DNA from 2 places in the Roseobacter sp. HKCCA0882 genome. Region 1 is predicted to be linked to the other one. Evidence: riboswitches for the same ligand, from Rfam matches in the RefSeq annotation. Region 1 holds a riboswitch; the other holds the start of a gene.
What was found. Region 1 has a riboswitch for S-adenosylmethionine ahead of metK (methionine adenosyltransferase). Riboswitches for the same ligand answer to the same signal wherever they lie in the genome.
Positions count from the first base shown of each region.

Region 2: another riboswitch for S-adenosylmethionine. It lies ahead of metZ (O-succinylhomoserine sulfhydrylase); the one in region 1 lies ahead of metK (methionine adenosyltransferase).

Region 1 covers NZ_JBBLYI010000001.1:870,926-877,797, reverse strand. Annotated here, with positions in the region: gene AAC622_RS04595 (DEAD/DEAH box helicase) at 1-879, opposite strand, end outside; gene metK (methionine adenosyltransferase) at 896-2,173, opposite strand; SAM riboswitch class V at 2,178-2,246, opposite strand; SAM-I-IV-variant riboswitch at 2,329-2,430, opposite strand; gene AAC622_RS04585 (exonuclease domain-containing protein) at 2,459-3,838, opposite strand; gene AAC622_RS04580 (hypothetical protein) at 3,979-4,293, shown strand; gene AAC622_RS04575 (hypothetical protein) at 4,293-4,691, shown strand; partial or broken gene AAC622_RS04570 (IS6 family transposase) at 4,814-5,167, opposite strand; gene phnE (phosphonate ABC transporter, permease protein PhnE) at 5,264-6,088, opposite strand; gene phnD (phosphate/phosphite/phosphonate ABC transporter substrate-binding protein) at 6,112-6,872, opposite strand, start outside.
Region 2 covers NZ_JBBLYI010000001.1:1,389,772-1,396,643, forward strand. Annotated here, with positions in the region: gene AAC622_RS07070 (TrkH family potassium uptake protein) at 1-1,244, opposite strand, end outside; gene folE2 (GTP cyclohydrolase FolE2) at 1,472-2,569, opposite strand; gene metZ (O-succinylhomoserine sulfhydrylase) at 2,738-3,934, opposite strand; SAM riboswitch at 4,014-4,092, opposite strand; gene AAC622_RS07085 (hypothetical protein) at 4,333-4,623, shown strand; gene AAC622_RS07090 (DUF2927 domain-containing protein) at 4,633-5,598, shown strand; gene AAC622_RS07095 (hypothetical protein) at 5,651-6,061, shown strand; gene AAC622_RS07100 (FAD-dependent monooxygenase) at 6,064-6,872, opposite strand, start outside.

The DNA of each region.
Region 1 (6,872 bases):
CTTGGTCAGGCGAGCCAAAAACTCAGTGTCGTTGGGCTTTGAAGGATCAGTTCCCGAATACCAGGTGACGAACGATTCCACTGCGTTAAATGCTGCAGCGCTGCCCGATATATCCACTGGCACCCAGCTGCGGATCTTGGGCGGTAGATCGAGCACGTCTTCTTTTTTCCGTCGGATAGAGACTTCCTTCAGCAATAGGTTCAGCTCATCGAGATTCGAAGCACCGGTCGTTACCCAGCCATAATCGTTGCGATAGGCGTCACAGTACCGCTTGGCATAAGACAAAAACGATCTTGCTGAAGGGTGGCCAACGCAGCGCAACAAGTTGAACAGGTCTTTCGGCCTGTTCGTCATCGGCGTCCCAGTCAACAGGAATACGAAGTCTGGACCAAGAACTGGCGCTCGAGCTTCAGCCTGAACACCGAGCAATTTCAGGCAGTGGTTGGTACGCTGGCTGGCGTTTCTGATGAAATGCGCTTCATCAAGGATCACGCCTGACCAGTTTACGCCATGCAGGCGCTCGGCATGCTTGCCGAGAATGTCGTAGTTCAGAACGATCCAACGCGCGTCATCAGGTGTTTCACGATCAACACCAAGCACCTCTACTGAGGCCTCGGGGTCAACAAGCTGGATTTCTCGTTTCCAGTTCAATTTTAGCGACGCTGGACACACGACGAGGATCTTCCCCGAAGGAGCGCCGACTTCCATGGCAACAATAGCTTGGCGGGTTTTCCCAAGACCCATGTCATCTGCTAAGATGACGCGGCGCTTCGAGAGCAAAAAGGCCACCCCATCAGATTGATGTGGATAAAGACTGCCGGAAGCGACCTTGTCGATCTGAGCGGCAGACTGAGCGAGAGACTTCACAAAATCGGACATTTTTCTCTCCCTATCTTCAAATGTGACTTGCCATGAACTCTGCGCGGGCCTCCGCGTAGTCTTCAGCACGCTTCGCTTTCACTTGGTCCAGCGCCAAGCCTGATACGAAACCCGTTCTGCCAACCTGTTCGCGGATGGCGAGCTCCCTGACATGGTCTCGCTCCTGTTGCGATCGATCGAGCGGCTTTTCCCAACTGACATCATCGCGGCCAAAATGACCAAAAGCAGCCGTGCGAAGGTAGCTTGGCAAGCGCAATTGCAGGCGTTCGATGATCTGGGCTGGTTCGAAGAGCCCATACAAATCAATGCCTTCCAGCTGATATCGTTTGGCAATTTCATGACCTTTCGCATCACCGGTGGGCAAGAACGCAAAACTGACAGGCCTTGCTTCACCTATGGCATAGGCCACCTGTACTTCACAGCTGTCCGCCCAGCCCCGGCTGACCACATCCTTGGCGAGTTGGCGCGCGGCGTAGGCTGCCGACCGATCCACTTTGGTTGCGTCTTTCCCCGAGAACGCACCGCCCCCATGTCGAGCGGATCCGCCGTAAGTATCCACAATGATCTTTCGCCCCGTCAGACCTGCATCAGCGGCAGGCCCTCCCATGTGAAACGTCCCTGCGGGATTGATGTGGAGCCGCACATTTGGTCGCCAACGGTCGCCCAGCGTTGGCTTGATGACGGCATCGATAACCAGTTCGCGCAAAGCACGGAGACCAAGACTACTGCGATGCTGCGTTGACAAGACAACGTCCGTGACCTCTCGAGGCAGGCCGTTTTCGTAGAGCACCGTCACCTGAGCTTTTGCGTCAGGACCCAGCCCCGAGCCCGCTTCAGACCGCCGCAGACTGTGATGCGCGCGCATGAGCTGATGAGCGAGCGTAATTGGAAGAGGCATAAGCTCTGGCGTTTCGTTACAGGCATATCCAAACATGATGCCTTGATCGCCTGCGCCGGTTTCGTCGCCATCGACGCCGAATGCGATCTCGGCGGACTGCCTAGAGATCGCCTCGATGACTTGGAGGCGTTCAATCGACAAACCCCAAGCAGGATCGTCGTATCCGATGCGAGCCAGGATATCTTTGGCGATTTCTGGGGCGTTAATGCGCGCTCGCGAGGTGATTTCTCCGAAGAGAAAAAGTGTGTGGTCTTTGATAGAGGCTTCGATAGCCACACGTGATGCCGGATCCTGCAGGAGGCACTCGCTTAGGATCGCGTCTGAAATCTGGTCACAAACTTTGTCTGGGTGCCCAGCAGAAACGCTCTCAGACGAAAATGGGTAAAGTTGGTTCATGGTCTTTCCTCTCTTTAGTGCTTTAGCCATCTGGCAGGGCGCACAAGCTGATGTTCAAATGCCCGGGTGTGTTACGGTTGGTCAGGATTTGAGGCCTGATCTGGTTAGGTCGAAAACAAAAAACCCTCCTTCGTTTCCGAGGAGGGCTGACGACGCTAACGACCTTTAGTTGCCTAGGGCCGCATCCCCTCTCGGGAAACCACCTTGCCGGTCTTGGCAGGTTGGCGCGGGCGTCAGCCCAGCTCTTGATGCATTTAGTAATAATATCAAAAGCCGACGGCCTCGTCAATCAAGCACCCTCCGGCGGTCTGCGAAAAATTGTCGGATGGCGTCTATGACCGCGTCATCTGTCCCGTTCATCTCTTGGATGTTGGTGATTTCTTCGGCGGCTCGACCAAGGGTCATCCATTGGGTCTTTTCTTCCGCCGCTGGCAACCACTTTGATCGCAGGTAGTCGCGGAACCGCGCGGTCTCCTCAGTAGTCAAAAGTTCGGGGCTATGAAACGCGACCAAACGGTTGCCCAGTTGACGAAGGCGACGATCAGACAGGCTGGAAACGATCTCTTGGCGACGTGGCCAGTCAGCGTGTTGAAACTCCCCAAGCAGGTTCTTGTCAGCGTTTGAATAAAACTCGCCGTAGATCAGTTCCTCAACCGGCTTCGGTGGCGCCTCAGGATCATCAACAAAGCGCTCAGCCATCGCCTCCCCAACCCTGCTTCGAAATTCTGGTGCGGCTGCAATAACTGCGGCGCGCCGCTGATGTTCGGGACTGGGCTCTGCCATGCTCAAGAGCGCCGGCGCCTTGTTGGTCGACACGCTACGGATGACTTTGGGGGACGCATCAACCGCCGCGAAGAGCGCCTCGTCGGATGCGCTCAATAGATCCGCAGGATTAGCGGCATCTAGGTCGAAGAATGCTGCCCGTGTATTGTTCCCTGGGGTGTAGCCGCAAAAGACTCCCGTGTAGGCACGGGGTTCGCCCCCTCCAAAGCGAAGGACCAACTCCATCGGCTGAAAGGTTTCGAGTTTGGCTTGAACTTCCGTTTTATGGGCAGTGGACAAGAGTTCTGCCCAGAGGCTTGGGTTTCTGTCAGCTATCCGGCGGGCGATGTGGATCGTGGCTTCCACATCTCCAAGTGCGTCATGAGCGTTGTGGCCATTGAACCCGTTGGCGGGGGCTAGTCGGTCGAGCTTGAAGCTCTGCCGCCCGGCTTCATCTTGGGGCCAGGCCAGAAGTCCGGGGTCTCGCACGTAGGCTGTATAAACAGCCGTCATAATGTCGAAGCGGGTATTGCCGTTGAACTGGGTGGCGTAAATGCTCGGCGACAGGTTCTGATAGAAGGTCTGCCGCAGCACCTCCTCGTCGAATTTCATTGTGTTGTAGCCAACCCAAATCGCCGGTGCCCACTGCTCTGTCAGTGCAACGACCTTCTGAGAGAATTCAAAAAGGGATGGCAGGCTTGGGTCCGTCAGTTGATCAGGCGTGACCCCTGTAACGATCAAAGCCTGCGGCGATGGCAAAATATGGGGAGCTAAACGGCAGCGAAGGTTCACACGCTGCTTCTCCACGAAATGTTCATCCGTCAGGATCGCTGCGAATTGCAGCGGTTGGTCGTACGCCGGGGAGATCCCTGTGGTCTCTAAATCGTAAAAAACAAAATCCACCGCTAGCGCTTTCGGGCGAATGAAAAGGACCCTAACTGCTCTGGCGTGATGGTACGCCAGATGCTCTGCCGGCTGATCCGCTGCCAAAGAAACTTTGGGTGCGCTGCCAGATATAACCAGTAACCTTTGCGACCAAGCGTTTGCCGGCCGACACCGCTGAGGCAGCCGTCATCACGGAAATCCGCCGTGTCCTGCGCACGCCAGAAACCACGGCACAGGTCATAGCTGCACTGGACCGCGAGGATATACCCGAGGCAGAGGCCATCGAGGCGCTCCAACAGTTTCCCAAGCTTTGGGATCAGCTCTTTCCGGGCGAACAGGCCCGCATCATTCAGTTGCTCGTCCGGCGCGTCACAGTGACCGCTGAAGGCCTAGTGATCGACTTGCGGACCGACGGGATAGCCGGTGTCATGCGGGAGATGATGACCCCACGCCAGCTTGAGGCTGCGGAATAATGGCCGCGCCCGACACCATCCAAGTCTTCGTCCCCCTCAAGCTCCGCAAGAAAAACGGGCGGCCCAAAATCATGCCGCCCGCCGATTACCTGCCCAGCGAGGATAACACCCAAGATCCGCATATCCTGCGTGCCATCGGCCGCGCATGGTCCTGGCGGCGGCGGATGGAAGCCGGAGAGTTCGGCACAGTGCGCGACCTGGCAATCGCCGTGAACCTCGCAGAGCGCCATGTCAGCAGGCAGCTGCGGTTGGCATATCTCGCGCCTGAGGTCTTGAAACGACTGGTGTTTCGGCGAGAGGTATCTGCCGTGACCGTGATGCAGCTGTCAGAGTGTGCGGGCTTGCCTTGGGCCGATCAGGCTGGCGTGGTGTTTGCGGAGGACGGCGGCGCGAAGTGAAGGGCCGAATGCTGGATGACCTCTGGACTGGTCTTGAAGCACTTGAAAGGCGAGCGTTTGGTCATGCAGGGACGCTAGCCAGCGCCCTGCCCCTCCTCAAGACAAGTTCCTCTGACAATACCCTTGTTTCTTCGCTTGGTGACGACGCTCTCAAGCACCTCGCCTTCATGATCGACAGCTCGCCAGAGGTAGTGCCGCTCACCGTTGATTTTCACGAAGACCTCGTCCACGTGCCATTGCCATGGCGAAAACGCACGCAGTTGCTGAACACGTCGCCGGCGGATCTCGGAGGCAAACATCGGCCCAAACCTGTTCCACCAGAACCGGATGGTTTCATGGCTGACGTCGATGCCGCGTTCGTGCAGTAAATCTTCGACATTCCTCAGCGACAGAGGAAATCGGACATAAAGCATCACGGCCAGGCGGATGATCTCAGGACTGGTTTTGAAATACTTGAAGGGGGAGCGTTTGGTCATAACCTGACGCTAGTCCGCTCCCTGCCCTGCCTCAAGCAAAGTTCTTCTGACACAGCCGTCCCCAGGGTTCGGCTATCTGAACCGCCGCACCTTGCCTCACTTGAAACGCGAGCGTAGCGCATTGCTCAGCATGTCCACCAGCGTCACGCAGCCCAGGATCACCAGAAGCAGCGCCGCGACCTGCGGATAATCCAGCAGCCGCAACGACCCGACAAGCTCGGTGCCGATTCCGCCTGCGCCAACCATGCCCATTACAGTGGACGCACGGAAATTGTACTCCCACCGATACATGCTGACATCGGCGAATTGCGGAAAGACCTGCGGAAACACCCCGTGCAGGATCACCTGCATCCGCGTCGCCCCCGAAGCTTCGGTCGCCTCGATCGGGGCCGGATGCGCGTGCTCGATCGCTTCGGCGAAGAACTTGCCGACCATTCCAACCGAATGCAGCCCCAGGGCCAAAACACCCGGCAGCATCCCGAAACCGACAGCGGCGACAAAGATGATGCCCAGGATCAGCTCCGGGATCGAGCGCAGCGTGTTCAGCACGAAGCGCGCAATCTGATAGGCGATCCTGTTGGGGGTCGTGTTGCGCGCGGCAAGAAACCCCAGCGGCAGCGACAGCGCGATGGCCAGCGCCGTTCCGGCGATCGACATGGCCAGCGTTTCCAAAAGCGGGTCGATCCAATCCCGCCAGCGTCCGAAATCGGGCGGGAGCATCTCGGTGACCAGGACGCCGATCGCCGGCAGGCCCTGCGCCAGGCGGTCTCCGTCTAGCATACCGGTCAGCCAAAGCGACAGGATGACAATGGCCAGGACGCCAAGAATTTGAAGAAACAGGATGCGCCGCCCCTTGCTGTCCTCGGCGAGGATCATCTCGGGATCGGTCAAGGTCGATGTATCGGTCACGGGGCGGCGCATGGTGCTGTCCTTCGGTCGCTGGCTTAGTTGGACTGGAGGTTCTTGCGGATGTCGCGGATGATGTCGTAATCCGCATCCGTGATCGCGGCAAAGCCATCGGCCTTGAACGGCTTCAACACAGCGTCTCCAGCCTCGGTGCCACGCTCAAGCGACAGGAACGCGTCCTTGATGCCCTGCTCCAGCTCTTCGGTCATGTCGGTGCGCATAACCCAAGGATATTGCGGAATGTCGGCGGAATATCCGATCACCACCACCTTGGCCGGATCGACCGTGCCTTTCGCCACAAGGCTTTCGAAAATTGGGCGGCTCAACCCGCCGACAGCGGCATTGCCCAGTTCGACATTGCGCGCCACGGCATCATGCGCCCCGGTGAAGTTCTGCTTGTAATCGTCGCCTTCCGTGACGCCTTCCAGCATCATGGTGTATTTCGGTGCGAAATGGCTCGAGGTGGACGCCTGGTCGCCGAAGGCCACGTCGATCCCGCTGCCTTCGATATCGTCGATCGAATCGATGCCGCTCTCGACATTCGCGATCAGCACGGATTGATAGGTGGTGCTGCCATCCTTCACACGGGCCGCGAAGGGCTCGATATCCAGGTCGCCACCTTCCATCTTGGCCTTTGCGATCGTGTAAGAGGCCGGCCCGAAATAGGCGACGTCGACACGTCCGAAACGCATCGCTTCGATCATCGACGAATAATCGGTCGTCACGATCAGCTCGATATCCTTGCCCAGGGTCTCTTCCAGGTAGGCAGCCAGCGGCTTGTTATTCTGGATGACGGTGG
Region 2 (6,872 bases), 520 kb from region 1:
CCCGTCAATCCCAAAGCCACCGCGAAAATCCCCAACAACACAAAGAACAGCACAAAGAACCCCATGACGGAGGAGAGGACATCTGCCGAAACAGGCCGCCCCTCAAAGCGAGGTTCGAACACACCATGGGGGGCCGACAGGCGGCGCACTTGGGTGGAGATGGATTCGAGCAAGATCTGATAGCGGAATATTTTGATTGAACAGGAGGTCGAACCCGCACACCCCCCAATCAAGCCGACAAAGAAGAACACCACCACGGGCAAAGGCCCCCAGAGCTGGTAATCCACCGAAGAATAACCTGTGCCAGATATGATGGAGGTAATGTTGAACAGCCCTTCGCGGATCCCATGCTCGAGATGGTCGCCATTCGCGATAATCCGATACACTGTCATGATCAGCACAAGGGCCGTGATGACCCCAAGATACGCGCGCACTTGGCTGTCACGATAAAGCGGTTCTGCCGTGCCCGCCAAAAGTTGCACAAAGCGCACAAAGGGCAGGCTTGCCAAAATCATGAACACCGCCGCGACATATTCAAGCGGGCCTTGATAAACCCCAAAAGAGGCATCTGTGTTCGAAAACCCACCCGTGGACAGCGTGGTAAAGGCGTGGAAGATCGCGTTGTAAAAGGTCATGCCTAAGGCCCAATAAGCCAGAAAGCACAGGAAGGTCAGCGCCACATAGATCACCGAGATGCGCGCCGCAATTTCAGTTGCGCGGGGCAAGATTTTTCCCATTGTTTCAAATGCCTCGGAGCGGAAGATTTGCATCCCCCCCACCCGCAATTCGGGCAAAAACACCATCGCGACCACGATGATACCCACCCCGCCAAACCATTGGATCATCGCCCGCCAAAGGTTCAGCCCGTGGGGTAAATATTCCAAGCCTGTGAAAACAGTTGAGCCTGTTGTCGTCAGCCCTGACATCGCCTCAAACACTGCATCGACAATCCGCGCATCTGTTGCGCCGAACACAAAGGGAAGCGCTGCAAAGATCGGCAAAATCGCCCAAATTGCGGTTGTCAGAAGAAAGGTCTGTTGCAGGCTCAGGCCCTGCTGCACCGCATTGGCGCAGGAAAACACCAAAGCAAGGCCGATAAACACCGAGATTGCGGCAGACTCGGCAAAGACACCCCATTCGCCATTGGCAAAGGCAAGATCCACCCCCATAGGCACAAGCATCGATACCCCAAGAAAGGTAACGATCAGGCCAATGACATATCCAACGGGGCGTATATCAAACATGAGGCAGAGCGTTGGCCCCTGACTTAGGCAGTGTCAAGCATGGAAGGGCCTAAAACCCCGCCAAAGCCTTGATCTGGGGCTTCATTTCATTTGCAAACACCACGCCCGCAGTTTACTGTGATCGTTAGTATACGACCGGACTGCTTCGTCAGACCGAGCAAAGCCTCAAGACAGCGTCACATCTGTGACCCGCGTCTTGGGGCTTTTTTCGTATTGGGTCTTGGCCCTTAGCCCATATGGAACAGGCTTTGGAACAGGCGCGGGTCAAGGCTGGCCTGTTCAAACGTAGCGCCTTCGGTCAAGAGGCTGACCGCGTCATGGCTGTGCAGGCTTTCTTGGTGGCTCGCCAAAACACGGAAATCGCCCACTCGTGGATCAGCTTGCAACTCGCCCGCGAAAAGGCGGGCCGCATCTTCCACAAAGATCGGGTTTGCAGCGTTTAACTCTGCGAAGGCTTGTTCATCCTCGCGTTTCACCATGACCTGCGTTTCTGTTGGCACAGCGCGGCGCGCCATCTCAATCAGGTCTTCAAACCACAAACACCCTGCGTCAGGGGCAATCTCGACCGAAATCCGCACAACAGATCGCTGCGAATGCGGGGTGGCCAACTGCCCACGCGTGGCGCGCGCATGTTCGCTCAATTCAAGCGAGCAAGGGCAGGTCGAAGAATAAACGTAATCCAGATGCACCAATTTCTGGCGCACCCCATCGCGCTCGACCAGTTCCAGCGCAATGTCATAATATTGATAACCCGAAAGACCAGACCGCAGGCTCTGCACCTTCATTGGGAAGGAAACGCGCATTTGGATACGCGCATCAAAACTTTCGAGGTCGGATTTGTAATCATCAAGCGCAGCTTCGATCACCTCAAAGCTAAACGTCTTTTCGGCATGGGCATAGAAGCTGCGCATGATGCGGCTCATATTGATGCCCTTTTTGCCCGCCTCTAGGCTGACGGTGCCCGTCACCGAAGTTTCCAGCATCACATCGCCATTGTCGCGGGTGTGATAGCGGATAGGCAGGCGGAAATTGGAAATCCCCACATGTTGGATTTGACGCTTGGCCCCTTTAATAAGCGAGGCAGGGCCATTTTGAAGATCAGGAAGACCCGCCTTATAGGCTGCGTCCACTTTGAAATCCTGCGGATAGCTGCGCGAAAATTCGGGGTAATCTTGGGAGGGGGTCAAAAGTTTGGAGACAGCAGGATCAAGGGCGGCACGCTCCGCCATGCTTGCGCTTTCCGCCCACTGTTTCAAAAGCGCCAAGGCCGCACGGGCCTCGTCTTGGGTCGGTTCACTCGCAACTGCACCAATATGGACGTTCATCTCATCACCCCTTCGGCCACGCGACCTTACCATCATATGGGTGTTGGTGCGCGGAATCCAAACTTGTTTTGTGAATAATTTACGATTGTGAACGCCGAACGGATCAATATTGGCCCGACAAATATCGACCAATTCCTTGAGTTTCCAACAAAATCCTAAAAATAAGGGTTAATTTGCAGCACGCGCAGCACCGAGCGCGTGTTTCAAATCCCTTAACAGGTCGTTAACGTCCTCAAGCCCCACCGACAGGCGCACAAGACCAGATGTAATGCCCAGATGTTGCTTTTGATCCTCAGGCAAACGCTGGTGGGTCGTTGTGGCAGGATGGGTGATAATAGATTTTGCATCGCCCAAATTATTTGAGATTGTAATGATCTCTAACGCGTTGAGGAACCGAAACGCCGCATCGCGCCCGCCCTCCAGTTCAATCGCGATCACTGTGCCGCCTTTTTGCATTTGCGTGAGGGCAAGCATGGCTTGCGGGTGGCTGTCGAGATGCGGATAGAGCACCCGCGCCACACCCGCCTCCCCCTCTAGCCCTTGCGCAATGGCAAGAGCAGTGTCGGCTTGGGCGTTAACCCGCAGGTGGAGCGTTTCCAACCCCTTGAGCATAACCCACGCGTTAAACGGCGACATCGCCGCGCCTGTATGTTTCAGATAGGGTTCCACGGTCTTGCGAATGAACTCACGGGTGCCACAAATCACCCCGCCCAAACACCGCCCCTGCCCGTCAATATGCTTGGTCGTGGAATAGATCACGACATCAACGCCCAGTTTGCGGTTGTCTTGAAACAAGGGAGAGGCAAACACATTATCGACCACCACCAAAGCGCCTGCATCATGGGCCAGACGCGCAACGGCGGCGATATCGACAACCTGCAACGTGGGATTCGAAACACTTTCAAAGAATACAGCGCGGGTTTTGCCCTTGATGATTGCGGCCTCCCATTGGGTCAGGTCATCGCCATCCACAAACGTGACCTCAACCCCGTAACGGGTCAAAATCTCCTCAAGAATGTAGAGACAAGACCCGAACAAGGCGCGCGCAGACACCACATGATCACCCGCGCGCAACATGGACATCAGCGCGCCATTCACCGCCGCCATTCCAGAAGCGGTTGCAAAAGCATCTTCTGTGCCTTCAATCGCCGCGATCCGATCCTCGAACATTGCGACAGTCGGGTTGCCATAGCGGGCATAGATAAATTCCTCACGCCCTGCTTCGATAAAGCGGGCCTCGGCCGCCTCGGCGCTGTCATAGACAAAACCTTGGGTCATAAATATTGCCTCAGACACTTCGCCGTATTGGCTACGGCGGGTGCCTGAATGCACCGCGCGTGTCTGCGCCGAAACGGTATCGGGCAAGAATTTCAATCCTATGGATTGCTTGGCAGCTGCGTCTGACACTTTATATCCCTTCCATCTGAACGGTCGGGCATCATGCGGCAAGCAGGCCTCGACCTCTTTAGCGGCATTTTTTTTGTGGCCCGCAATCCGGTAAACAAATCGCCACGGTACAGGGCATTACGCCTTGCCATAATTAGGGTCAAGGGGCTGCAATACAATACCCGCCGCCACGCTGTGAGATTGCAACCATGACAGATACATTCCAAATCTTTAACAGCCAAACCACCGCAAAGCTGATTAAAGAAAAATATATGTATAAATTTTTAAAAATTCATTACCACATTGGGTTGCAACGGTGAAATCCAATGCAAGGGTGAAAAAATGATCGATCCTAAGTCCTCAAAATCGACCCAACCGTGGTTGATATTTGGCCACTCGGGGTTGCCGAATTGGCGCATGTCGTGATCGTCGAACAGTATTTTCCGCAAAGAAGTCGAGCGTGGCGTTATTTAATTGAGACGGTGAAACGCGCTAATAAGAAATTGGTTGCAAACATCAAAGATAATCTTGCAAGTGCAGACACAGGACGGATGCTCCGCTCTGCAACTGATGAAGACACCTTCAAGATGGACGCGAAATTGCGCAACACGTTGGCCGCTGGCAAAGACAAAATCCATATGCAACGCTTCCTAAGCGCTGATATGTAAGGCGACATTATGCATTTTATGAAAAACGCGATCTTTTCAGGGCGCAAGTTTCGGCGCGGTCTATGGATGGGAGCGGCGCTTGGCATTTTGGTGGGCTGTCAGGCCATGGGGCCAGCCGCCACGGACCAGAACGGAGTATCAAGCAGCATACCTGTAACCACCCCCTCTGCCGAAAGCGCACTTTACGCGCAATATTATGCCCAAACCGAGGCACGGCTTCTGCGTGAGGGGTTATTGCGCCAATCCACCACCCCCTCGGATGCCCCTGTCTCGCGCCGTGCTTTGGCGCGCAATTTCGAAGCCATTGCGCTATATGATGAATATGCAATGGAAAACGGTCGCTTTGTTGCCCGTCAAACCCCCTCGCGGCTGAGACGATGGATTGATCCTGTCCGTATCGAAGCACATTTTGGGCCAGCAACCGACCCGCAAAAAATGGCAAGGGATCGCCAAATTCTGACCGATTACGCCCGACAACTCAGCCGCGCCGCGGGGCATTCGATTGATTTAGTTGGGTCGGGTGGAAATTTCCATGTGCTGTTCATCAGCCGCGATGAGCAGGCAGAAATCAGCCCCTATCTGCGCAGTATCGAGCCTAGTATTGATACCTCAATCATCCGCGAAATTGAGAACCTGCCGCGCCATACGTTCTGCTCTGTCTATGCATTTGCGCGTTCAAATGCGCGGCCAGAATATCGAAGCGCTATTGCCGTAATCCGCACCGAGCATCCGGATTTGATGCGCACATCCTGCATTCATGAGGAAATCGCCCAAGGGTTGGGATTGCCCAATGACAGCCCCACGGCGCGCCCCTCGATTTTTAATGATGATGAAGAATTCGCCCTTTTGACCGCGCATGACGAATTGCTGTTGCGCATGCTGTATGATCCGCGCCTGGAGATTGGCATGACCCCCGATGAGGCACGCCCCATTGTCGATGCGATTGCTGCGGAATTAATTGACACTTCTAGCTAACGACGACTGCTCACGTTCATTTTTGATTTCATTGAATGGGTAGACTGGAACAGTGATCGTTGAGGCGACGTTTTCAGCAACCATGATATTGGGTGGCCAGATCAAAGGCACCTCCACGCGCCTGCTCCCAATTTATCGTGAGGGCAATTTCGTAGAGGCCAGCGATGACACGCCACTCTTTCAGATTGGCGCGATGCAATATGGCCGCCCCATTTTGGTGCGTGCCTTTGACCTCGAAATGAGTTTTGAGGATGCGGTCAAGCTTTTGATGGTGAGTTTTGACTCGACCATTAAGGCCAATCTTTCGGTCAACCTGCCGCTTAATCTTCATGTTTATACTGCAGACAGCTTGAAGCATGGAAAAATGACACGGATCGAAAAAAATGATCCGTATTTCAACGTAATTTCAATGGTTTGGGGGGATATGCTAAAGCGTGCGTTTAACAGCCTACCCCCCCTATAGCTTTACGACTTGGTCGGATCAAATCCGTAAATCCACTCAAAGCGTTGCGCCAGCAGATACGGCGCGTAGCGCGTTACCATGCGTAACCCTGTATGCGCGGCCACCCGAAACAGGCTTGGCCGCATATGATAATGGTCTGCATTGTCCGAGGCCGCCTGAACAATCCGTGCGGTGCGGGGGCGGCGCAGCGCCTCATATTCAGCCAAGGCCCTTGATAGATCATGCGTATCCGAAAGGCGCGCTGCCAAGATCCAAGCATCCTCCAACGCCATATTGGCCCCTTGCGCGAGGAAGGGAAGCGTTGGATGCGCTGCATCCCCCAAAAGCACCATCTGGCCATTTTGCCAGTTGCGCGCGACCGGATGGCGAAACAACCCCCATTGATAGCATTCCGTCACGCGGCCTAAATAGGCACGCGCCTCGGGGCAAAAATCACCAAATCGGCCCGTCAGCTGTGCAGGATCGCCCCGCTCCAACCACGAGTCCTTAACCCACTGGTCATGTTCCTCAACCGCCACGATATTGATCAATGTCCGGCCCCGAAGCGGATAGATCACCATATGACGGGCAGGCCCCATAAACACCTGCACATCGCGCAACGCATCGCCCTGTTGCGCCTCAATCACGGCGCGCCACGCAACTTGGCCCGTGAAAAACGGATGCCCACGCGGCTCAAGATGGGTGCGGATGCGGGAATGCAATCCGTCTGCCCCGATAATCACATCCGCACTTTCGCGCTGATTATCAGCCAAAATCACTTCACGCCCCTCGACCCCCGTCACAGCCGCGCCAAGGGTAATCTCAACCCCAA